One region of the Halopseudomonas sp. L-58 genome, then DNA from elsewhere that is predicted to be linked to it. Evidence: predicted binding sites of a transcription regulator. Region 1 holds the regulator's gene; the other holds the start of a gene.
The links. The regulator LexA, encoded in region 1, represses DNA repair genes until DNA is damaged. The targets are predictions, from matches to a motif close to CTGTNTNNNNANACAG.
Positions count from the first base shown of each region.

Region 2: recN (DNA repair protein RecN) is a predicted target of LexA. The motif match lies at 2,882-2,897, and genes of this name have one in related genera.

Region 1 is NZ_JBSXON010000085.1:133,052-149,746, forward strand. Features, by position in the region: gene nagZ (beta-N-acetylhexosaminidase) at 1-850, opposite strand, end outside; gene AC13EY_RS17345 (L,D-transpeptidase) at 900-1,388, opposite strand; gene AC13EY_RS17350 (TetR/AcrR family transcriptional regulator) at 1,445-2,113, opposite strand; gene lexA (transcriptional repressor LexA) at 2,317-2,925, shown strand; gene sulA (SOS-induced cell division inhibitor SulA) at 2,936-3,424, shown strand; gene AC13EY_RS17365 (hypothetical protein) at 3,481-3,723, opposite strand; gene AC13EY_RS17370 (DUF6586 family protein) at 3,796-4,296, opposite strand; gene topA (type I DNA topoisomerase) at 4,308-6,929, opposite strand; gene AC13EY_RS17380 (DUF1653 domain-containing protein) at 7,023-7,235, opposite strand; gene fadA (acetyl-CoA C-acyltransferase FadA) at 7,319-8,494, opposite strand; gene fadB (fatty acid oxidation complex subunit alpha FadB) at 8,525-10,672, opposite strand; gene AC13EY_RS17395 (hypothetical protein) at 10,921-11,214, opposite strand; gene AC13EY_RS17400 (universal stress protein) at 11,200-11,637, shown strand; gene AC13EY_RS17405 (ATP-binding cassette domain-containing protein) at 11,792-13,714, opposite strand; gene AC13EY_RS17410 (transglycosylase SLT domain-containing protein) at 13,969-15,906, shown strand; gene AC13EY_RS17415 (chemotaxis protein CheV) at 15,986-16,695, opposite strand, start outside.
Region 2 is NZ_JBSXON010000036.1:9-7,355, forward strand. Features, by position in the region: partial or broken gene AC13EY_RS03185 (outer membrane protein assembly factor BamE) at 221-580, opposite strand; gene fur (ferric iron uptake transcriptional regulator) at 705-1,115, shown strand; gene recN (DNA repair protein RecN) at 1,185-2,858, opposite strand; gene grpE (nucleotide exchange factor GrpE) at 3,085-3,660, shown strand; gene dnaK (molecular chaperone DnaK) at 3,750-5,672, shown strand; gene dnaJ (molecular chaperone DnaJ) at 5,807-6,946, shown strand; gene dapB (4-hydroxy-tetrahydrodipicolinate reductase) at 6,961-7,347, shown strand, end outside.

The DNA of each region.
Region 1 (16,695 bases):
GCACCAGCCCTTCTTCCGCCGCCGCACGATCATTGCAAATCAGCAGCATGTCGCACCCCGCCGCCTGCGCGGCATCGATCCGCTCTGCCATACCGCCAACCGCATGCGCGCCGGCCATGGTCAGATCATCACTGAAGATAACGCCATCAAAACCCAGCTCTGCGCGCAGGATGTCCTGCAGCCAGCGGGTGGAAAACCCGGCAGGCAAAGGGTCGACCCGAGAATACACAACGTGCGCCGGCATGATGCCGTCCAGCTTGCCGGCCAGCGCCGCAAAGGGCACCAGATCGCTCTGGCGAATATCCTCCAGTGACCGGTCATCCACCGGCAGCGCAAAGTGCGAATCCGCCTCGGCCCAGCCGTGGCCAGGGAAGTGCTTGCCGGTGGCCGCCATACCCGCCGCGTGCAGACCATCAATATAGGCACTGGCGAGACGCGCCACCCGATCAGGATCGCCGCCCAGCGAGCGATTACCGATCACCTGACTGCGACCGTAATCAAGATCGAGAACCGGCGCAAAGCTGATATCGATACCACAGGCCAGCATCTCGGTCGCCATTACCCAGGCAGCAGCCCGGGCCACCGCGTCAGCCTGCGCGTCAGCCACCGCAGCGACGTCAGCCAGCGCGGGCAGCCTGAGTACGTCACGGCGCAGGCGCTGAACGCGCCCGCCTTCCTGGTCTATCGCTATCAGCATGTCCGGGCGCTCCTTGCGGATGGCCCTCACCAGCTCGGCGACCTGGCGCGGCGATTCTGTATTGCGCGCAAACAAGATCAAGCCGGCGACTTCCGGCTGACGCAACAACTGCCTGTCCTCTGCTTCCAGCCACAGGCCAGGCAGATCCAGCATCAAGGCACCCTGTTTCAATATTGCTTCTCCTGAAAACGACAGCGCATCATTACTGCGCGTCAATCTGAACGCTACAACCGACCGGCGTACGCTCGAACAGTTCCAGCATGTCGGCATTGCGCAGACGAATGCAGCCATGGGACAGCGGCGCACCCATCGGCTGATCGTCGCCGGTACCATGCAGATAGATATAGCGGCGCTGGGAATCAACCCGGCCACCACGGTTGAATCCGACCTGCTCACCGCAGAGCCAGAGAATTCGGGTCAGAATCCAGTCTCGCTCGGGAAATTGCTCCGCCAGCGCCCGGGTCCATACCTCCCCGGTGGGACGCCGGCCGATGAACACGGCCCCCAACGGCTGACCATCGCCGATTCGTGCGCGCACCCGATGGGCGCCGCGCGGCGTGCAGCCGGACCCTTCCTGCTCGCCAGGGCCATTAAGCGCTGTGGATACGGCATAACGACAGACAACCTCGCCAGCGCAGAAGCCAACCAGGGTCTGATCGTTCAGGGAAATATGAATATGATCGAGCTGCATGTCACCTCCAGCGCTGCGCACACCTTAGCGGACAGCGCAGCGGAGGTAAATGCAGGTTACAGCGCCATCGCCTCGGGCCGGCTCAACGTCGCGCTCTCGGCGCGCATTCCGGCTGCCAGGAACGGAACCATCAGCCGCAACACATCGTCGACCGGACGCGGCTCGCCCAGCTCCGCCTCCGCAATCGCACGCAGCGCCTTCATGCTGGACATGGTGAAGGCCGCGCTGCCGAGCATAAAGTGAACGCGCCAGAACAGCTCCTGCGGAGGGATGCCCGGCACAGCACTGACCAGAAGCTGCATATAACGCTGAAATACCTTGCCATACACCTCGCTGAGGTATTTGCGCAGATGGCCCTGGCTCTGGTTGAATGCGAGCCCTAGCAACCGCATGAAGGTTGAGAGGTCATGGCCGTTGCGCGGCTTCACTGCCAGCGCCTGCTGAACCAGCATTTCGAGCAGCACCTCAAGACTGGGTGGCGCGCCCTTGTCACGCGACTCGCGCAGATCCAGTTCCTTCTCAAGGCTGCTGACGAAGGGGTCCAGGAACCGGACGAACACGGCCTGAATCAATGCCTTCTTTGAGCCAAAATGGTAGTTGACCGCGGCCAGATTGACGCCTGCCTTGCTGGTGATCAGACGTAGAGAGGTTTCCGCGAAACCCTTTTCGGCAAAAAGCTGTTCTGCGGCGTCAAGTATTCGCTTGACCGTGTCGGACTGCGCCATGCGCTCCCCCAAGTGAGGCAAACATTCGTTTCAAACATACGTTTAAAACGATTTTAGTGTCAACCCCAGACTACCTCCCCGCCCACGTAAATCCCATCCTCCCTTTGGCAAACCGGTGAACAGCGACACGAAAATTAGGGGTTGCCGGAGCAAAACAACTGTATATAATCTCAGTTACTGGATAAAAACACAGGCAACCCGCCATGCAGAAACTTACCGCGCGACAACAGCAGGTTCTGGCGTTCATCAAGGAATACATGGACAGCAACGGCTACCCGCCGACGCGCGTCGATATTGCCAAGACTCTGGGCTTCAAGTCGCCCAACGCAGCCGAAGACCATCTGCGCGCCCTGGCCCGCAAGGGCGCTATCGAGATGATCCCCGGCGCCTCGCGCGGTATTCGCCTGCCGGAATCGGATAGCGAAGCCAGTGATGACCAGCTTCCGGTGATCGGTCGAGTGGCAGCCGGTGCGCCGATTCTGGCGCTTGAAAATATCGAAGACCATTGCCGTATCTCCCCCGACTTTTTCACTCCCCGCGCCGACTACCTGCTGCGGGTCCATGGGGAAAGCATGAAAGACATCGGCATCATGGACGGCGACCTGCTGGCAGTACACCGCACCAGCGAAGCCCGTAACGGGCAGGTCGTAGTGGCCCGCATAGGAGAAGAAGTCACGGTAAAACGCTTTCAGCGCCAGGGCCGCAAGGTCTCGCTGATTGCAGAAAACCCGGACTTCAGGCCGATTGAGATCGACCTTGCAGAACAGGAACTTACCATTGAAGGTTTAAGCGTCGGAGTTATCCGCCGCTGAGGAGCTGATCATGCAGTACGCCCGCACCGAGCAACAGACCCTGACCCAGACCGACCTGTTTCACAACGCCCTGATGGCAACACGCCTGAAGCACCGTGCCTTTGCGCAGCCAGCACAGGCACTGCCGCAGGATGATGAACAGGATGGCAGTTACAGCGAGATGACCCTGCAAGGCAGCGCCCGCCAGTGCCTGCAGTGGCTGGCCCCGGTGCTGCGCGAACTGAGCCAGAAAGACAGCCGGCGCTGGCTTACCCTGATCGACCCGCCCGCTGCACTCAGCCAGCAATGGCTTCGCGGCGCCAACCTCGACCCTCAACGCATCATGATCGTGCGCTCCAAGGCCGGCATGGACAGCCTCAAACTCTGCTGCGACCTGCTCAGGATGGGCGGCAGCCATACCGTTGTCAGCTGGCTTGATCACGACAGCTGCATTGCCCCGCGCCTGGAACGAGCGGCCCAGGCCGGCCGCTGCCACAGCCTGAACGTCCATCTGGGCTGAAAACAGATACAAAAAAGGCCAGCTCAATGCTGGCCTTTGAACTATCGCGGTGTCGATTAATGCAGGACACGGCTTTCAGGGATGGCGTCGCCGTCGTCATCCTCATCCATCATCTGGCCAGCGGCCTGCATGCCGGCACTGATCATCGCCTTGGCAACTTCAATATAGCTTTCCTGCAGATATTCCCGCGCATCGCGGGAAAACTCGATCACCACCAACGGCTCACCCTCTTCGTCGGAACGGCGCAGAGCAACCTTGCCATTGGCGAGCTCGACGATTTCAAGGAAGGGTGAAGGCATTGCGGATATCTCCTGTCTGAACTGCGCGCAGTGTAACACAGCGCCGTACTCACGGCATCCGCGATCCCGCCTTCACCATTCCTGCATGCCGTCGCGATAGGCACGTACGCGACGGGAAACCTCCTGCAGGACTTCCTCGGCTTGCACACTGGTCCACTCGGTGACCGGCGTGGCACTGGTGGCAATCAGCGAGTTGGTCGAGTTGTCGACCGGCTGCGGCGGTGCCTGCAATCGCTGCCAGGCGGCAATGACACCGGCCAGCCAGGTACCAGCGCTGTCAGCCAGCTCGGTGAGTTCCGCCAGCTCGGGACCGGGAAACCGACTGACTACCGCGGGTACCAGCACCGATTCGACCTGACGCGCATCAACCAGCGGCCAGCGGTACCGGTCTGCCACCTCATGAATCAGCGCCAATACGCCCCGGTAGAGATGAAAAACCGCATGCTCACGATGATACTGCGCCTGCGTCAGTGCATCGATCGCGTCGCTCTGCTCTGCCTGCTGCCAGGACTCGATCGCACGGCGGGCAAAATACAACGCCTGATTGGTGCGGGTATAGACTTCATTAGCCATGGTTGCCTGCCTTACCGCTTGGCCTTCTTGCTGCGGCCGTCATCCACCGACCACTGCTTGCCATCATGGAAAGCCCGCCACCCTGTGGGCTTGCCCTCAACTTCGGTCTGCACGTACTGCTCCTTGGTCTTGCGGCTGTAGCGCACGACAGTCGGATTGCCGTCAGGATCAGCCACCGGCGCATCCAGCAGGAAGTGGTATTTCGGATCAATCTCCGCCTTGTGCGGAATCAGCTCCTTGACCAGAGGCGCCCGGGTTTCCCGGTTTTTCGGGAACTGGCTTGCAGCCAGGAACAGGCCGGAAGCACCGTCGCGCAGTACGTATACATCATCAACCTTTTCACACTTGAGTTCCGGCATCGGCACCGGATCCGCTTTCGGCGGCGCGGCCTCACCGTTACGCAGCAGCTTGCGGGTGTTCTTGCACTCGCTGTTGGTACAGCCGAAATACTTGCCGAAACGGCCAGTCTTGAGCTGCATTTCGCTGCCGCACTTGTCGCACTCAAGGGTTGGACCGTCATAGCCCTTGATCTTGAACTGACCTGTCTCGATCTCGAAACCCGAGCAATCCGGGTTGTTACCACAGACATGCAACTTGCGCCGCTCGTCGATCAGATAACTGTCCATCGCGGTGCCGCAGATAGCGCAACGATGCTTGCCACGCAGCACGCGAGACTCGCCTTCTTCGTCATCTGCCGCCACTTCATTGCCCGGCACCAGGTTAATGGTCGCCTTGCAACGCTCTTTCGGTGGCAGGGCATAACCGGAACAGCCGAGGAACACACCCGTCGAGGCCGTACGAATCATCATCGGTCGACCACAATCCTGACACGGGATATCGGTCATCGTCGGCTGATTCGCGCGCATCCCCTTATCTTCACCAGACGCAGAGGCGGCACTCAACTTGGCACTGAAATCGGCATAGAAATTATTCAGCACCTGCTTCCACAGCACTTCACCGTGAGCGACGTCATCCAGTGACTCCTCCATCTTCGCGGTAAAGCCATAGTCCATCAGGTTCGGGAAGCTCTCGTTCAGGCGCTCGGTAACGATATCGCCCATCTTCTCGGCGTAGAACCGGCGGTTATTCAGGGTCACGTAGCCACGATCCTGAATCGTGGAAATAATCGACGCATAGGTCGAAGGGCGGCCAATGCCGCGTTTTTCCAGCTCCTTGACCAGGCTGGCTTCGGCGTAGCGCGCCGGCGGCTTGGTGAAGTGCTGCTTGGGGTCCAGGCCCTGCAGCGCCAGCACATCATCAACCTTGATCTCCGGCAACACCTCGTCTTCGCCGCCCTTGCCCTGCTGCGGCATCACCCGGGTATAGCCGTCAAACTTGAGAATGCGGCCCTTGGCACGCAACTCAAACTCGCCAGCGGCTACCTGGATACTGGTCGACAGGTACTTGGCCGGCGTCATCTGACACGCCACAAATTGACGCCAGATCAACTCATACAGACGTTCAGCATCGCGCTCCATGCCCTTGAGATCGGTCTGCTTGAGCTTGACGTCGGAAGGACGGATGGCTTCGTGTGCTTCCTGCGCGCCTTCCTTGCTGCTGTACAGGTTCGGCTTTTCCGGCAGGTAGGCGTCGCCAAAGTTGCTTTCGATATAGCTGCGCGCCATCGCAATGGCATCCGCCGACAGATTGGTCGAGTCGGTACGCATATAGGTGATGTAACCCGCCTCGTAGAGACGCTGGGCCATCATCATGGTTTTCTTCACACTGAAACCCAGGCGCGTACTGGCAGCCTGCTGCAGTGTGGAGGTAATAAAGGGCGCATTCGGACGCGAGCTGGTCGGCTTGTCCTCACGCTTGACCGCCTTGTAGGCCGCCTTTTCAAGCACCGCCAGCGCGGCATCGGTCTGCGCCTTGTTGGTCGGGCGGAAGGTCTCACCGTTCTGCTTGACCACCTCGAAGCGGACACTTTCTGCCTTGGGCGTGTTCAGGCGCGCATGCACCTCCCAGAACTCCTCAGGCACAAAGGCACGGATTTCGCGCTCACGATCAACGATCAGCTTGACCGCCACCGACTGCACGCGGCCAGCAGAAAGCCCGCGAGCAATCTTCTGCCACAACAGCGGCGAAACCATATAACCCACCACGCGATCAAGGAAACGACGCGCCTGCTGGGCATTGACACGGTTCATATCCAGCTCACCAGGCTGCGAGAACGCCTCCTGGATAGCCTTTTTGGTGATTTCGTTGAACACCACGCGCTTGTAGCGTGAATCGTCGCCACCGATGCTCTCGCGCAGGTGCCAGGCGATGGCTTCCCCTTCGCGGTCCAAGTCCGTTGCGAGATAGACGGTGTCGGCGTCCTTGGCCAGACGACGCAGCTCGTCGACGACCTTTTCCTTGCCGGGCAGAATTTCGTAGTGGGCCTTCCAGTCGTTCTCCGGATCGACACCCATGCGCTTGACCAGTTGCGCCCTGGCTTTCTGCTGCTTTTCCTGCTCGCTGGCAGCGGTCTTGCGCCCACCCCTGGGTTTGCTTTCGGTCTTGCCACTGCCGCTGGTGGGCAGGTCGCGAATATGGCCGATACTCGACTTCACCACATACTCGTTACCGAGATACTTGTTGATTGTCTTGGCCTTGGCTGGCGACTCCACAATGACCAGTGCTTTTCCCATGGATACTTTTTTTCCTGACCCGAACTGAACTCGAAACTGGCGACTCAGCCACATCACACGGCAAACTGCCGGATGGGCTGGAGGGGCCAGAGCCTACACGTCTTCGCTGATAAAGGTAAAGCGCGGATGTGACTCGCCGTCAACCTCGACCACTTCGTTGAACATGGCCAGCGGTCTTACCCAGAGGTCGAAGTCGCCGTACAGGGTTCGATACACGACGAGCGGCTCCTCGGTCTCCGAGTGCCGCGCCAGACCGATGACCTGATAGTCCTTTCCTTTATAGTGCCGATAACGTCCCGGACGCATTACTGCCCTCCTCTGTATCCAGTGTCAGCATCAATAAAAAAGCCGAGGCACAAGGCCTCGGCTTTCGCTACCACCTGCAGGCTTCAGACACGCTCGAAGACTGTGGTGATACCCTGACCCAGACCAACGCACATGGTAGAGATACCGATAGTGCCGCCGTTCTGTTTCATGACGTTCAGCAGAGTACCGGAGATACGTGCACCGGAGCAGCCAAACGGGTGACCCAGGGCGATCGCACCGCCGTGCAGGTTCACTTTCTCGTCCATCTTGTCCAGCAGCTTCAGGTCTTTCAGGACCGGCAGTGCCTGGGCAGCGAAGGCTTCGTTCAGTTCAACGAAGTCGACGTCATCCATGGTCAGGCCGGCGCGCTGCAGTGCCTTCTTGGTGGACGGTACCGGACCGTAACCCATGATCGCCGGATCAACACCGGCAACCGCCATGGAGCGAATGACCGCCAGCGGCTCAAGACCCAGGGCCTGGGCGCGCTCGGCAGACATCACGATCATGCAGGAAGCGCCGTCAGTGATCTGCGAGGAGGTACCCGCAGTGACGGTACCGCCTTTCGGGTTGAACGCCGGGCGCAGGGCAGCCAGGCTCTCGATGGTGGTTTCCGGGCGAATGGTTTCGTCCTCGGTGAACACCCGCAGGAAGCCGTTCTCGTCATGGCCTTCCATCGGGATGATTTCATCCTTGAAGTTACCTTCGACGGTGGCCTTGTGCGCCAGACGGTGAGAACGCTCACCGAAGGCGTCCTGCTGCTCGCGGGTGATGCCATGCATCTTGCCCAGCATTTCAGCAGTCAGACCCATCATGCCGGACGCCTTGGCAGCGTACAGCGACAGTGCCGGGTTCGGATCAACACCGTGCATCATGCCAACGTGACCCATGTGCTCGACGCCACCGACGACGAACACATCACCGTTACCGGTCATGATCGCCTGAGCAGCGGTGTGCAGCGCACTCATGGACGAACCACACAGACGGCTGACGGTTTGCGCGGCACTGGTGTGCGGAATCGGGGTCATCAGCGACGCCATGCGTGCGATGTTCCAACCCTGCTCCAGGGTCTGGTTTACACAGCCCCAGATCACATCTTCGACTTCTGCCGGATCGATCTTCGGGTTACGTGCCAGTACGCCGGTAATCAGGTTGGCGGACAGGGTTTCAGCACGCACGTTGCGATACATGCCGCCCTTGGAACGGCCCATCGGGGTGCGGCCGAAATCGACAATTACGACGTCTCTCGGATTCAGGCTCATAGATTTACTCTCGCTCTGTACGTTCCGCGGTTAACCGAAGAATTTCTGACCGTTCTTCGCCATTTCACGCAGCTTTTCAGTCGGTGCGTACATGGCGCCGAACTCGGCGTATTTATCAGCAATGGCAACAAACTCGGCCACGCCGATGGTGTCGATGTAACGCAGGGCGCCACCACGGAAGGGCGGGAAGCCGATACCGTAGACCAGACCCATATCTGCGTCAGCCGCGGACTCGACGATGCCATCTTCCAGGCAGCGTACGGTTTCCAGGCACAGCGGAACCATCATGATTTCGATGATTTCCTCGTCGGTGAACTCGCGCTGCTCCAGAACCACTTCTTTCAGCAGTTCATAAGCCTTGGCGTCGACAACCTTCTTCGGCTTGCCCTTCTTGTCCATCTCGTAGGCATAGAAGCCGCTGCCGGTCTTCTGACCCAGGCGGCCGGCGTCGTACATGACGTCAACAGCGGTGCGGGTCTTGTCGGCCATACGGTCCGGGTAGCCTTCAGCCATGACGTCACGGCCGTGGTGACCGGTGTCCATGCCGACAACGTCCATCAGGTAAGCCGGGCCCATCGGCCAGCCAAACTTTTCCATGACCTTGTCAACGCGCTGGAAGTCGGCACCCATGCCGATCAGGCGAGCAAAGCCACCGAAATACGGGAACAGGATACGATTGACCAGGAAGCCGGGGCAGTCGTTGACCACAACCGGGGTCTTGCCCATCTTCTTGGCGTAGGCAACAGTGGTGGCAACCGCTTTGTCGCTGGACTTCGCGCCACGGATAACCTCAACCAGCGGCATCATGTGTACCGGGTTGAAGAAGTGCATGCCGCAGAAGTTCTCCGGACGCTTGAGCGCCTCGGCCAGATAGGTGATGGAGATAGTCGAGGTATTGGAAGTGATGATGGTGTCTTCCGTTACCTGACCTTCCACTTCTGCCAGCACCGCGTGCTTGACCTTCGGATTCTCGACAACCGCTTCAACCACCAGGTCAACTTCCTTGAAGTCGCCGTAAGACATGGTCGGACGGATGGCATTCAGCGCCTTGGCCATTTGCTCAGGCTTCATGCGGCCTTTGGCAACACGCTTGCCCAGCAGCTTGGAGGCTTCGTCCAGACCCAGCTGGATGCCTTCCTCGCGGATATCCTTCATCAGGATCGGAGTGCCCTTGACGGCAGACTGGTAGGCGATACCGCCACCCATGATGCCTGCGCCCAGCACGGCAGCCAGCTTCACATCACCAGCCTGCTTGTCGTACTTCTTGGCTTTGTGCTTGAGCACCTGATCGTTCAGGAACAGACCAACGAGGCTGGCAGCAACAGAGGTCTTGGCCAGCTTGGCAAAACCGGCAGCTTCAATTTCCAGCGCCTTTTCACGGCCGTGGTTGGCGGCCTTCTGGATGGTCTTGATCGCTTCAACCGGGGCCGGGTAGTTCGGGCCAGCCTGACCGGCGACGAAACCCTTGGAGGTTTCAAACGCCATCATCTGCTCGATGGTGTTCAGCTTGACCTTTTCCAGTTTGGGCTGACGCTTGGCCTTGTAGTCCAGCTCGCCGGCGATGGCACGCTTGATCACGTCAATGGCAGCCGCCTTGAGCTGGTCATCGGCAACAACCGCATCAACTGCACCGGCTTTCAGAGCCTTGTCGGCACGCTGCTCGGTACCGCCGCAGATCCACTCGATGGCGTTGTCCACGCCGATCAGGCGCGGCAGGCGAACGGTGCCGCCGAAGCCCGGGTAGATACCCAGCTTGACCTCCGGCAGACCGATCTTGGCGCTGGCGGCCATGACACGGAAATCGGCAGCCAGACACATTTCCAGACCACCACCCAGCGCGATGCCATTGATGGCAGCAACGGTGGGAACGTTCAGGTCTTCAAATGCGTTGAAGATCTTGTTGGCTTCCAGGTTTCCGGCAACCAGATCTTCTTCCGGCAGCTTGAACGTACCAACGAATTCGGTGATGTCGGCGCCGACGATGAAAACGTCCTTGCCGCTGGTGACAACAACGCCGGTGACATCGGCATTGTTCTGGATGGCCTCTACCGCCGCCTGCAGCTCGGACAGAGTGGCGCTGTTGAACTTGTTGACCGACTCGCCCTGCAGATCAAATCTGAGCTCGACGATGCCGTCTTCAAGGCCTTGAACCGTGATGGCTTTACCTTCGTAAATCATCAACTGATCTCCACGCTATGAAAAGCACATGAGAAACACCGGCCAGCCACGTCTCTTTGCCGACACGTCGCCTGCCAGTGTCATGAACGATCCCGATAATCGGGGGACACGCTGAATCAAAAAATTCATACGACCGTTTGATTCGGGTGCGCACACCTTCTTTGAATTCAGCCCTGTTGTCAATTGGGGGGCGGCATCAGCGCCGCCAAAATAGCTGTCTCCCCCCAACAAAACAACAAATAAATTCTTTAAAAACAATTAGATAAAAAGAACACCCAATTCCAAACCAGACCATCAACTTTCTCTTCAAGCAATGCAGCCTGCAGCAAAAAACCCGTCTCCACAGCAGTCGCGGCTGCCGCCAGGCCATGAAAAAACGGACGGAAACAGTCTGCATCAACGCCCTGATCGGCGCTATGCTGAGAATAGACGAGGTTCGCCAGGCAGCCGCGGAAGCCCTCGAAGAAACGGGCTGCACCTTGCTCGACAAGACTGCTAGTATCGCTGCAAAAAAGGAGAAAGAGCCGATGCTGTACAAACACGTGCTGGTCGCGGTTGACCTGATCGAAGAGTGCCGCGCTGTCGCTGACCACGCTCTGCAGCTGGCCAAAGCCCTGAATGCAAAACTGTCATTGCTGCACGTGGTAGAACCGCTGGCAATGGCATACGGCGGAGATGTACCCATGGACCTGTCGATGCTGCAGCAACAGCAGTTCGAGCAGGCAAAGGAGCGCATGCAGCTGTTTGCTGCGGATTACGGCCTGCCTGAAGAACAGCTGCAGATTGCCTTCGGCCATCCGCGCCAGGAAATCCACCGGGTCGCCACCGAGCAGGATTGTGACCTTATCGTCGTAGGCAGCCACGGCCGCCACGGCCTGGCGCTGCTGCTGGGTTCAACCGCCAACGACGTACTGCACGGCGCGCCCTGCGACGTGATCGCCGTGCGGCTGGGGAAGAAGGGCTAGCGCCCCTGCGGGAGCTGCAAGCCACAAGCCTCAAGCTGCAGGAGAAACCCGGAAGACAGCCTTCCCTCGCTTGTAGCTTGTAGCTTGTAGCTTGTAGCTTGTAGCTTGTAGCTTGTAGCTTGTAGCTTGTAGCTTGTAGCCAGAGCGAGATGGCTTAGCCGCCCGCCATATCCTCCAGCTCCGCCCAGCGATCCATGGCGGCGTCCAGTTCGGCCTGTTTGGCTTCCACTGCCGCCAGCACCGGGGCAGTCACCTCATGGGACTGCAGGTAGAAATCGGGATCACCGACCTGCACCTGCAAGGCTTCCAGCTCCGCTTCCAGCTTTTCCAGCACCGCAGGCAAGCCATCCAGTTCGCGCTGCAACTTGTAGCTGAGTTTGGGCTTGGCGGCTGCTGCCGGTGCTGCCGGAACCGGCTCAGGGGTCGGCTCGGCAACAGGCGCACTCTGGGGCTGCGCCTTTTCACCCCACTCCGCGAGTTGGTCAACACTGCCGCCCTGCCGCAGCCAGTCGGCATAGCCGCCGACATACTCACGCACCCTGCCCTGACCTTCAAACACCAGACTGCTGGTGACCACGTTATCCAGAAACGCCCGGTCGTGGCTGACGATCAGCACGGTGCCGTCGAAACCGGCGAGCACTTCTTCCAGCAGTTCCAGGGTTTCCACGTCGAGATCGTTGGTCGGCTCATCGAGCACCAGCAGGTTGGCGGGCTTGCTGAACAAGCGCGCCAGCAGCAGCCTTGCGCGTTCGCCACCGGACAGTGCCTTGACCGGCGTACGGGCGCGCTCGGCAGAGAACAGAAAGTCCCCGAGATAGCTGATTATGTGGCGGCGATCGCCATTGATCTCGATGAAGTCGCGCCCTTCGGAAATATTGTCGATCACGGTCTTTTCCGGATCGAGCTGATCACGCAACTGATCGAAGTAGGCGACCTCCAGCCGCGTGCCGCTATGAATGCGGCCACTGGTTGGCTGCAACTGCCCCAGCAGCAGCTTGAGCAGGGTACTTTTGCCGGAACCGTTGTTGCCGATCAGACCGATCCGATCCCCGCGAATCACATTAAGCGACAGGTCACGCACCAGCGGCGCGCGGCCAGGCCAGGCAAAGCTGACATTCTCGACCTCAATAACCCGCTTGCCGGACGCCTCGGCAGTTTCCAGCTGAAAGCTCGCCTTGCCCTGACGCTCAATACGCTGGGCACGCTCTTCGCGCATCGCCTTGAGCGCGCGCACACGGCCTTCGTTACGGGTACGGCGGGCCTTGATGCCCTGACGAATCCAGACCTCTTCCTGCGCCAGCTTCTTGTCGAACAACGCATTGGCTGTCGCTTCGGCTGCCAGCTGCTGCTCCTTGTGCTCCAGGAAGCTGCGATAGTCACCCTGCCAATCAATCAGCTGACCGCGATCCAGCTCAAGAATGCGGGTCGCCAAGGCCTGCAGGAATGCCCGGTCGTGGGTGATAAACAGCACCGCACCACGGAACTCCAGCAGCACGCTTTCCAGCCAGGCGATGGTATGAATATCCAGGTGGTTGGTCGGTTCGTCCAGCAGCAGCACGTCCGGCTCTGCCACCAGCGCCTGCGCCAGCAGCACCCGGCGGCGCCAGCCACCGGAGAGCTCCGACATCTGCTTGTCGGCCGGCAATCCGAGCCGGGTCAGGGTGGTATCGACCAGTTGATCAAGACGCCAACCGTCCTTCGCCTCCAACTGCCCCTGCACCTTCTCCAGCCGCGCCAGCTCGGCGTCACCCATATCACCGGAGATCAGATGATGATACTCGGCAAGCAGCTCACCGACACCAGCCAGACCGGACGCCACCACGTCATAGACGGTCTTGTCATCGGCCGCCGGCAGCTCCTGCGGCAACTGCCCCACCTTCAATCCCGGGGCAAACCAGATCTCGCCTTCGTCGGCTGTCTGCTCACCGGTCACCAGGCGAAACAGGCTGGATTTACCCGCACCGTTGCGACCAATCAGGCAGACCCGCTCGCCACGATCGAGCTGAAAGCCCACTTTATCCAGCAGCGGATTGAGCCCGTAGGCCAGAGATACATCGGAAAACGAAAGCAGCGGCATAACTCACCTGTTGGCTATCAAGCCGGACATTCTACCCTGTGCGGCGGCAACACATAACCGCCACCCGGCGTTTGATTAAGGAAGCACTGATTAATTCCACATGCCCGCTGCGAGCGGAACCGAGCAAGTGCCCGCTTCCCCCTATGCCGATATCAGGCAAACCGCTAAGCTGTAGCAACAGCCTTGTCGTCCGTCGCACTCGCGACGAGCAGCTGACGTTCAATCGCGCTACACCGCCCTGCGGCAGGATCATCATGCGTTACCAAACCCGCTTCGCTCTTCGTCACACCCTTATCGTCATCAGCGCTCTGCTGCTGCCCGCGCTGTCGCACGCCGACGGTCGCATCGAAAGTCAGCGACTGGCCTATGACCGGGCCCTCGTCAGCATAGAAAAGCAGCAGTGGGCCGTGTTCCAGCAGCTCGAACCCGGTCTGCGCAGCTACATTCTTTACCCCTATGTGCGCCAGGCCTATCTGAATCAGACCTTTGCCAGCGCATCAGACGAAGATCTGGCCCGATTCGTTACCGAGCACAGCGACCTGCCGTTTGTCGCACGACTCAAGGACCGCTGGCTGACCCGGCTGGCCAGTGAGGGCAAGTGGGCACTGTTCGATCAGCACTACCTGCCCGGCGACAGAAACGCCAGCCAGGACTGTCGACGCGCCATGCACCAATGGGACCTGGGCGACCGCGCCGGCGCCATGCAGCAGGCCCGCACGCTTTGGACGGTTGGCCGCTCTCAGCCCAATGCCTGCGACCCCCTGTTTGAGCGCTGGCGCGCCGCTGGCGGCCTGACGGACGAGATCGTCTGGCAGCGTATTCGACTCGCCCTGCTCTACCGACAGGACGCGCTGGCGCGCTATCTGACCAAACTGATGCAACAGAATCAGGCACTGGCGACCCTGTTTGTCGACACTGCTACCCAGCCGGCCAAACTGGCCGATGCCGACCGCTACCGGGGCCTGCCGGCCAGCAAGATGGCAGATATCGCCACAGTCTCGCTGCGCCGCATGGGCCGTGACGACGCCAGTGGGGCCCTCGCCCTGTGGCCACATTACCGCGACCTGCCGTACAGCGACGAAGACCGCCTGGCCATCACCCGTGACATTGGCGTGCGTCTGGCCAAGAAGATCGACCCGGCGGCGCTGCCGTTCATGGCCGCCAACGATCCACGCATGCAGGACGACGATGTCAGCGAATGGCGTGTGCGACTGGCCTTGCGCACCCGCCAATGGGATACCGCCCGACAGCTGACTGAACAGCTGCCGGCGTCACTGGCCGAACAGAGCCGCTGGCGCTACTGGCGCCTGCGCAGCACCCAGCTGTCCTCCAGCTCCGCCGGTGAGCTGGTCAGCGAATACAAGTCACTCGCCCAGGAACGGGACTTTTACGGATTCCTGGCCGCCGAGCGTGCCCGCCAGCCCTACGCCCTCAATCACCAGCGCGCCAGTGTCGCCGACGAGGTAATGCGCAGCGTGCAACAGGATCCGGGCATCCTGCGTGCCCGCGAGTTCCTCGATCGCAACGACGTTATCAGCGCCCGGCGGGAGTGGTATCACGCCGGCGAACGCTTCAATCGCGAGCAACTGATTGCCCAGGCGGTGCTGGCAAACGACATGGCCTGGTACTTTCCGGCCATCCGTGGAGTCAGCCAGGCGCAGTACTGGGACGATCTGGATATCCGCTTCCCGATGGCCTACCAGCAACCGATTCAGGATCAGGCCCGTGCGCGCCAGATCAACTCCACCTGGGTCTACGCCATCACCCGCCAGGAAAGCGCCTTCATGGCCGACGCCCGCTCGCATGCCGGCGCCATGGGCTTGATGCAACTGATGCCCGCTACTGCACGGGAAACTGCACGTCGCTACGCCATTCCCTATTCAGGCAACCACGACGCGCTGATCCCGGAACGCAATATCGCACTGGGCGCCGCCTATCTGTCCGGTCTCAGCCAGCAGTTCCGTGGCAATCGCGTCCTCGCGTCTGCCGCCTACAATGCCGGCCCGGGGCGCGTGCGCCAGTGGACACGGGGCATGGGCAGCCTGCCCGCCGATGTCTGGATCGAATCCATCCCGTTTGATGAAACCCGCAAGTATGTGCAGAGCGTGCTGAGCTACGCGGTGATCTACGGCCAGAAACTCGGCATTCAGCAACCGGTGATGGAACAGCACGAGCGCTATCTGGAACCGTAAGGATGCCAAAGGGTTGGGGGCGCTACGCCCCCATGATGCGCAGGGTGGCCTAAGCCGAAGGCGTGTCCACCGCAATGGCTCAGGCGTCGAGAAGCTGCAGGCGCGTGCGCACGGTTTCTACCAGTTGATCAGGTTGGAACTTGGACAGAAATCCGTCACAGCCCACCTTCTCGACCATCGCCTTGTTGAAATTGCCAGACAGGGAGGTGTGCAGCACCACGTAGAGGTTCTTCAGGCGCGGATCCTGGCGAATCTCGGTGGTCAGGCGGTAGCCGTCCATCTCCGGCATTTCCGCGTCGGTAATCACCATCAGCAGCCGCTCGTTGATGTCTTCACCCGCATCAACCCAGGCTTTGAGCATCTTCAGGGCTTTCAGACCATCCGTTGCCACATGCAGTTTCAGGTCCAGCTGGGCCAGCGTGTCGCGCACCTGATTTACGCCGGTCGGAGAGTCATCCACTACCAGCACCTCACGTCCGCGAGCACGCTCCAGCAGCGGATCCTCCAGCAGCGCATCACTGACACGGGTATTGAACGGCACGATCTCGGCCAGCACTTTTTCCACGTCGATGATTTCAACCAGCCGCATATTCTCCAGACGGGTAATGGCGGTCAGATAATGCGCGCGACCTGCACCCCGCGGCGGGGGCTGCACGGCGTCCCAGTTGAGATTGAGAATACGGTCCACCGTGCGCACCAGGAAAGCCTGAACCGACAGGTTGTATTCGGTCACGATGATGGTGCTGTCGGGTTCGGCCTTCTGCGGCTGAAGGCCAATGGCTCCGGAGA
Region 2 (7,347 bases), on a different contig from region 1:
AAGGTGCGCCTGGAGCACGCCAAATCGGGCTATTTCCATCGATTGGCGCCCTAAACGGGAAGTAAACGAGCGCGACCGCTGCTGCCAGAAGCAGTGGACGTAATCATCGCGGCGAATTTCAACAGGCTGCTAGTCGCGGGGGCAGGAAGGGGAGGCGTCGGACGCTTCCCCTTTAGTGCGTTGGCTATTCGCCTGTGCCGAGTGGAGCGCCCAGGTCGACGGGATAGGTTTCGACGGTGTCGGAGCTCATGATTTCCTCGTCCTGGCTCTGACCTGGCATGAAGTCGCCGGAGAGGCCGACCAGGCGATTGTCTTCAAAGTTCAGGCTGATGCGTTCCTGCACGCGCGTGCTGTGTCCCGATTCCATGCTGTACAGGTAATCCCAGCGGTTGGGGTGGAAGGTGTCCTGGATCAGCGGAGTGCCCATAATGAAGCGCACCTGGCGGGTGGTCATGCCGGGGCGGAGTTGGTCAACCATTTCCTGGGTGACAACGTTGCCTTGCTGGATATCGATCTTGTAAATGCCGGGGACCACGCCGCAGCCACCCAGAAGGCCGATAGAGACACTGCATAACAGCATGAAAAGGATTCGATTAAAGCTTTTTCGCGTCACGTGCTAACATCCGCTATCTTTGGAATGGCTGTATTGCCCTGATCATACCCGACTCATCCCGCCCTGCGAAGCGCTGAACGAGAATAGTGACATGGTTGAAAATCAAGAACTCCGCAAAGCCGGCCTGAAGGTCACGTTACCTCGGGTTAAGATCCTGCAAATGCTCGACGGTTCGAACGAGCGCCACATGAGTGCCGAGGACGTCTACAAGGCTTTGATGGAGGCGGGCGAGGACGTTGGCCTGGCAACCGTCTATCGCGTGTTGACGCAATTTGAAGCGGCCGGACTGGTCGTGCGCCACAACTTCGACGGCGGACACGCCGTGTTTGAGCTGGCCGACGGCGAGCACCACGACCACATGGTCTGTGTTGACTCTGGTGAAGTGGTCGAGTTCTTCGATCCTGAAATCGAGCGCCGTCAGCGCGAAATCGTCAAGGAGCACGGCTTCGAGCTGGTTGACCACAATCTGGTGCTGTATGTGCGCAAGGCTGGCGGCAAGTAACGTCAGATTGGACAAGCACTGATTTTTGGTGCAAAAAAACCGGGCCAGGCCCGGTTTTTTTATATCTGCTCAGTGTGCAACGCTGAGCAGCTTGCGGGCGTGGGCCAGTGATTCGTCGGTCAAGTCGACGCCGCCAAGCATGCGGGCGACTTCCTGTACGCGGGCGTTATCGTCCAGCTGGTCAATGCAGGTGCGTGTGCTGTTGCGGGTTTGCTGTTTGCGTACAAACAGGTGCTGATGCCCCTGAGCGGCGACCTGCGGCAGGTGGGTGACTGTCAGTACCTGGCCGCGCGCGCCAAGTTGGCGAAGCAGCTGGCCAACGATCTCGGCGGTCGGGCCGCCGATACCCACATCGACTTCGTCAAACACCAGTGTGGGAACGCGTGACGTCTGTGCGGTGATGACCTGAATGCCGAGGCTGATGCGTGACAGTTCGCCGCCAGATGCTACCTTGGCCAGCGGTTTGGCGGGCTGGCCGGGGTTGGCACTGACCAGGAATTCGACGGTTTCCAGCCCGGTTACCGGGTAGCTGTCGGCGTCCAACGGTGTCAGCTGCAGCTCGATTCGGCCACCGGGCATGCCCAGGCGCTGAATTTCCTGAGTTACTGCCTTGGCGAGTTTGGCTGCTCCCTTGCTGCGCTGTGCTGACAGTTTCTCGCTCAGTTGGCGATAGTGGGCCTGATAGGCAACCAGTTCTTCCTGCAGGCGCTCTGCGTCGGCAGCTTGTTGCTGCTGGCCTTCCAGTTCGTCGATCAGCTGCTGCTGCAGCGCGGGTAGCTCCTGCGGCTGAATACGGTGCTTGCGTGCCAGGTCATAAATGGCGCTGAGGCGTTCTTCCACGTACTGCTGGCGTTCAGGGTCGGCCTCGAAGTGGTCGAGGTAACGGGTCAGTTCGCCGACTGCTTCCTCGATCTGAATCTGTGCGCTGGCGAGCATGTCGCTGGCTTCACCCAGTTGCGGGCTGTGGCTTTTAAAGGCGTCCAGCCGACTCAGGCTGGCGGTCAGGGCTTCCAGCACGCTGCCTGCGTCATTTTCGCTGCAGATGTTGATGACTTGCTGGCAGGAATGCAGGATCTGGTCTGCGCTGGCGAGCTGACGCTGCTCGTTCTCCAGTTCGTCCAGTTCGCCGTCCTGCAGGCTCAGATTGTCCAGTTCGTCCAGTTGGTAGGTCAGCAGCTGCTGGCGAGCGGCCTGTTCTTCGCTTTGCTGGCTGGCCTGGCGTAGCGCCTTTTCGGTCTGGCGGCAGCGCTGAGCCGCCAGTTGAACCTGTCTCGCGAGTTCGCCGGCGCCGGCGTACTCGTCCAGCAGGCGTCGATGGGTATCGGTTTTCAGCAGCGACTGGTGCTCATGCTGGCTGTGAATGTCGATCAGCATTTCGCCGAGGGCACGCAGGTCCTGCTGGGGGCAGGGTGCGCCATTGATGTAGCCTCGTGAGCGGCCTTCGGCGGTGATCACGCGCCGGAGGATAACCTGGTCGTCGTCCTGCGTCAGGTCACGCTCATCGAGCCACTGGCGGGCTTCGGGAATGTCGCGAATGTCGAAGGTGGCGAGGATGTCGGCCTTGTCGGCGCCGGGGCGAACCGCGCCGCTGTCGGCGCGATCGCCAAGGGTGAGGGCCAGTGCATCGAGCATGATGGATTTGCCTGCACCGGTTTCGCCGGTAATCACGCTCATGCCGCCGCCCAGCTCGAGTTCCAGGGTGTCGACGATGGCGTAGTTGTTGACCGCGAGGTGGATCAGCATGGCGCGCTCCCGAGAAAATTGTTCTGGTTGTTTATACAGTAGTTTGCTTTGTGGCGACAAGTCCCCGCAATAGTACGAGCACACTGATTGATATTGACCCTTGAAGCTGTGTGGACTGTCCCCATATAGGTTGCCAGACGCGATCGGCGAGGCCGGTCGTTCATCATTGACTGCGTGTGCGGCGATTGCGCGCAAAGACACGCCCACCCTATGACAGGAGAAAGACATGGCAGAGGAACAGAGACCGGATCTGCAGGATCAGGACGACGTGGTCGATCAGACCGTTGCGACGCCCGAAGGCGATCTTGCCGCGCGCGTAGCGAGTCTGGAAGAACAGCTGGCTACCGCTCAGGATCAGGCTCTGCGGGCGGCGGCTGATGTGCAGAATGCGCGTCGCCGTGCCGAGCAGGATGTGGAGAAGGCGCACAAGTTTGCGCTGGAGCGTTTTGCCAATGATCTGCTGCCGATCATCGATAGTCTTGAGCGCGGCCTGGAGTTGTCCAATGCTGATGATCCGGCGATCAAGCCGATGCGCGAGGGTATTGAGCTGACCCTGAAGATGTTTGCCGACACCCTGGCGCGGTTCCAGGTAGTCCCGGTTCAGCCTGAGGGCGAGCCCTTCAATCCTGAACTGCATCAGGCCATGGCGATGGAAGAAAGTACCGCGGTTGAGCCGAACACCGTGCTCAAGGTGTTCCAGAAGGGTTACACCCTCAGCGGTCGCCTGTTGCGCCCGGCCATGGTTGTCGTCAGCAAGGCCCCGGCGGCGGGTGCCGCGCCCTCGATTGACGAGCAGGCTTGAAATTGATTTGGCAGCCCCCATCAAGGGCTCAAGCATAGTTGAACAGCGCCGCTGACCAAGACGCGGCAGTCAGATTCGGAGAGAAACTTATGGGCAAGATTATCGGTATCGACCTGGGGACCACCAACTCCTGTGTCTCTATTCTGGAAAACGGTTCCGCCAAGGTGATCGAGAACGCTGAGGGTGGTCGTACCACTCCGTCGATCGTCGCCTACACCAACGACGGTGAAACCCTGGTTGGCCAGTCGGCCAAGCGTCAGGCGGTTACCAACCCGCAGAATACCCTGTACGCGGTCAAGCGTCTGATCGGTCGTCGCTTTGAAGAAGACGTCGTTCAGAAAGACATCAAGCTGGTGCCGTACAAGATCGTCAAGGCCGACAATGGCGACGCCTGGGTTCAGGTAAATGACGAGAAAATGGCTCCGCCGCAGGTGTCTGCTGAAGTACTGAAGAAAATGAAGAAGACCGCCGAGGATTACCTTGGTGAGCCGGTTACCGAAGCGGTTATCACCGTTCCGGCCTACTTCAACGACAGTCAGCGTCAGGCTACCAAGGATGCTGGTCGCATCGCCGGTCTGGAAGTCAAGCGCATCATCAACGAGCCGACCGCGGCTGCTCTGGCCTACGGTATGGACAAGGCGCGTGGCGACTCCACCATCGTTGTGTACGACCTGGGTGGCGGTACCTTCGACGTCTCCGTGATCGAAATTGCCGAAGTGGACGGTGAGCATCAGTTCGAAGTGCTGGCCACCAATGGTGATACCTTCCTGGGTGGTGAAGATTTCGACATGCGTCTGATCGACTACCTGGCAGACGAGTTCAAGAAAGAGAACGGCGTTGATCTGCACAATGATCCGCTGGCGCTGCAGCGTCTGAAAGAAGCGGCTGAAAAGGCCAAGATCGAGCTGTCTTCCAGCCAGCAGACCGACGTCAACCTGCCGTACATCACTGCAGATGCGTCCGGTCCGAAGCACCTGAACGTCAAGGTGACGCGTGCCAAGCTGGAGTCGCTGGTTGAAGATCTGATCAAGCGCAGCATCGAGCCCTGCCGCATCGCGATGCAGGATGCCGGTCTGGATGTGTCTGACATCAACGACGTTATTCTGGTTGGTGGTCAGACCCGCATGCCGCTGGTGCAGAAGACCGTTGCCGAGTTCTTCAATAAGGAGCCGCGCAAGGACGTTAACCCGGACGAAGCGGTTGCCATCGGTGCCTCGATTCAGGGTGCGGTACTGGCCGGCGACGTGAAAGACGTGCTGCTGCTGGATGTTACTCCGCTGTCGCTGGGTATCGAAACCATGGGTGGCGTGATGACTACGCTGATCGAGAAGAACACCACCATCCCGACCAAAAAGTCGCAGGTATTCTCGACTGCAGACGACAACCAGACTGCGGTGACCATTCACGTGCTGCAGGGTGAGCGCAAGCAGGCGAGCCAGAACAAGTCGCTGGGCCGTTTCGATCTGGCCGACATTCCGCCGGCGCAGCGTGGCGTGCCGCAGATTGAGGTCAGCTTCGACATCGATGCCAACGGTATCCTCAACGTGTCTGCCAAAGACAAGGCAACCGGCAAAGAGCAGTCCATCGTGATCAAGGCGTCCTCTGGTCTGTCGGATGACGAAATCGAGAAGATGGTGCGTGATGCCGAGGCCAACGCTGAGGAAGACCGCAAGTTCGAAGAGCTGGTAACCGTGCGCAACCAGGCCGATCAGCTGGTTCACGCGACTCGCAAGACCCTGACCGAGGCGGGCGACAAGGCGACTGATGAAGAGAAGGCCGCCATCGAAACGGCGCTGAGCGATCTGGAAGCGGCGATCAAGACCGGCGACAAGGAAGAGATCGAGGCCAAGATCAACGCGTTGTCCGAGGCATCTGGCCCGCTGGTCCAGAAGATGTATGCCGAACAGGCTCAGGCTGGCAAGGGTGAAGGCCCGGCAGCAGGCGCGGAGTCCGGTAACGATGCGGACGACGTGGTCGACGCCGAGTTCGAAGAGGTCAAGGACAACAAGTAGGTCCTTGATGAACCGGGTAGGGTGGTGCACCGACGGCATGTCCGGTGTGCCGCCCTCCAACTCTGCCTGGCAACGCGGGAGCTTCTCCCGCGTTGCCGTTTGTGCCGGGTGTCTCTGTAAGGGAAGTCGAACACATGTCCAAGCGTGATTATTACGAAGTGCTGGGGGTCGAAAAGGGCGCCAGCGAGGCCGAGCTGAAAAAGGCCTATCGCCGTCTGGCGATGAAATACCATCCGGACCGTAACCCGGATGACGAGAATGCCGAAGAGAAGTTCAAGGAAGCGACCGAAGCCTACGAAGTGCTGACCGACGCCAACAAGCGCGCAGCCTACGATCAGTATGGTCACGCCGGCGTGGATCCGAGCATGGGTGGCGGTGCCGGTGGTTTTGGTGGCGGCGGCGCCAACTTCTCCGATATCTTCGGCGATGTATTTGGTGACATTTTCGGTGGCGGCGGCGGTCGTGGACGTTCCAGCGTGCAGCGCGGCAGTGACCTGCGTTACACCCTGGAGCTGGATCTGGAAGAGGCGGTGCGCGGTACCACGGTCACCATTCGTGTGCCGACCCTGGTTGCCTGCGAAACCTGTGATGGCAGCGGTGCGAAGAAGGGCACCACGCCGACAACCTGTACCACCTGCGGTGGTCATGGTCAGGTACGCATGCAGCAGGGCTTCTTCTCGGTGCAGCAGACCTGCCCGCGCTGTCATGGTACCGGCAAGATGATTACCGATCCGTGCAAGGACTGCCACGGCAATGGTCGCGTAGAGAAGCAGAAGAACTTGTCGGTCAAGGTTCCGGCCGGTGTTGATACCGGTGACCGTATCCGCCTGGCAGGTGAAGGTGAGGCCGGTGTTAATGGCGGCCCTGCCGGTGATCTGTATGTGGTTGTTTCGGTGCGCGAGCACAAGATCTTCCAGCGTGACGGCAAGAATCTGTACTGTGAGGTGCCGATCAGCTTCGTCGATGCGGCGCTGGGCGGAGAGCTTGAGGTGCCGACCCTGGACGGTCGGGTCAAGCTGAAGATTCCCGAGGGCGCGCAAACCGGTAAGCTGTTCCGCCTGCGCGGCAAGGGAGTGACGCCAGTGCGTGGTGGTTCGGCCGGTGATCTGCTCTGCCGGGTGGTTGTCGAAACGCCGGTCAACCTGACCAAGCGTCAGCGCGAATTGCTCGAAGAGCTGCGTCAAACACTTGAGGCCGAAGGCTCGAGTCAGTCGCCTCGTGCCAAGAGCTGGTTTGATGGTGTGAAGAACTTCTTCGAAGACATGAAATTCTGAGGCAGGTGCGCAAGATGAGACGGATTGCGGTAATTGGCGCTGCCGGGCGCATGGGGAAGACGCTGATCGAGGCAGTCGGTCAGACGGAAGGTGCTGCGCTGACGGCGGCGATTGAGCGCGCTGACAGTTCGCTGGTGGGCGCTGATGCGGGTGAGTTGGCCGGTTTCGGTCGCCTGGGCGTTGCGATCAGTGGTGACCTCAAGCAAGTGGTCGACGCCTTTGACGTGCTGATCGACTTCACTCATCCGACCACGACGCTGGTGAATCTGCAGATTTGCCGTGATGCAGGCAAGGCGATGGTGATCGGTACTACGGGTTTCTCCGAAGCTGAAAAGGCGTTGCTCGCCGAGGCCGGCAAGCAGATCCCTATCGTCTTTGCGCCCAACTTCAGTGTTGGCGTG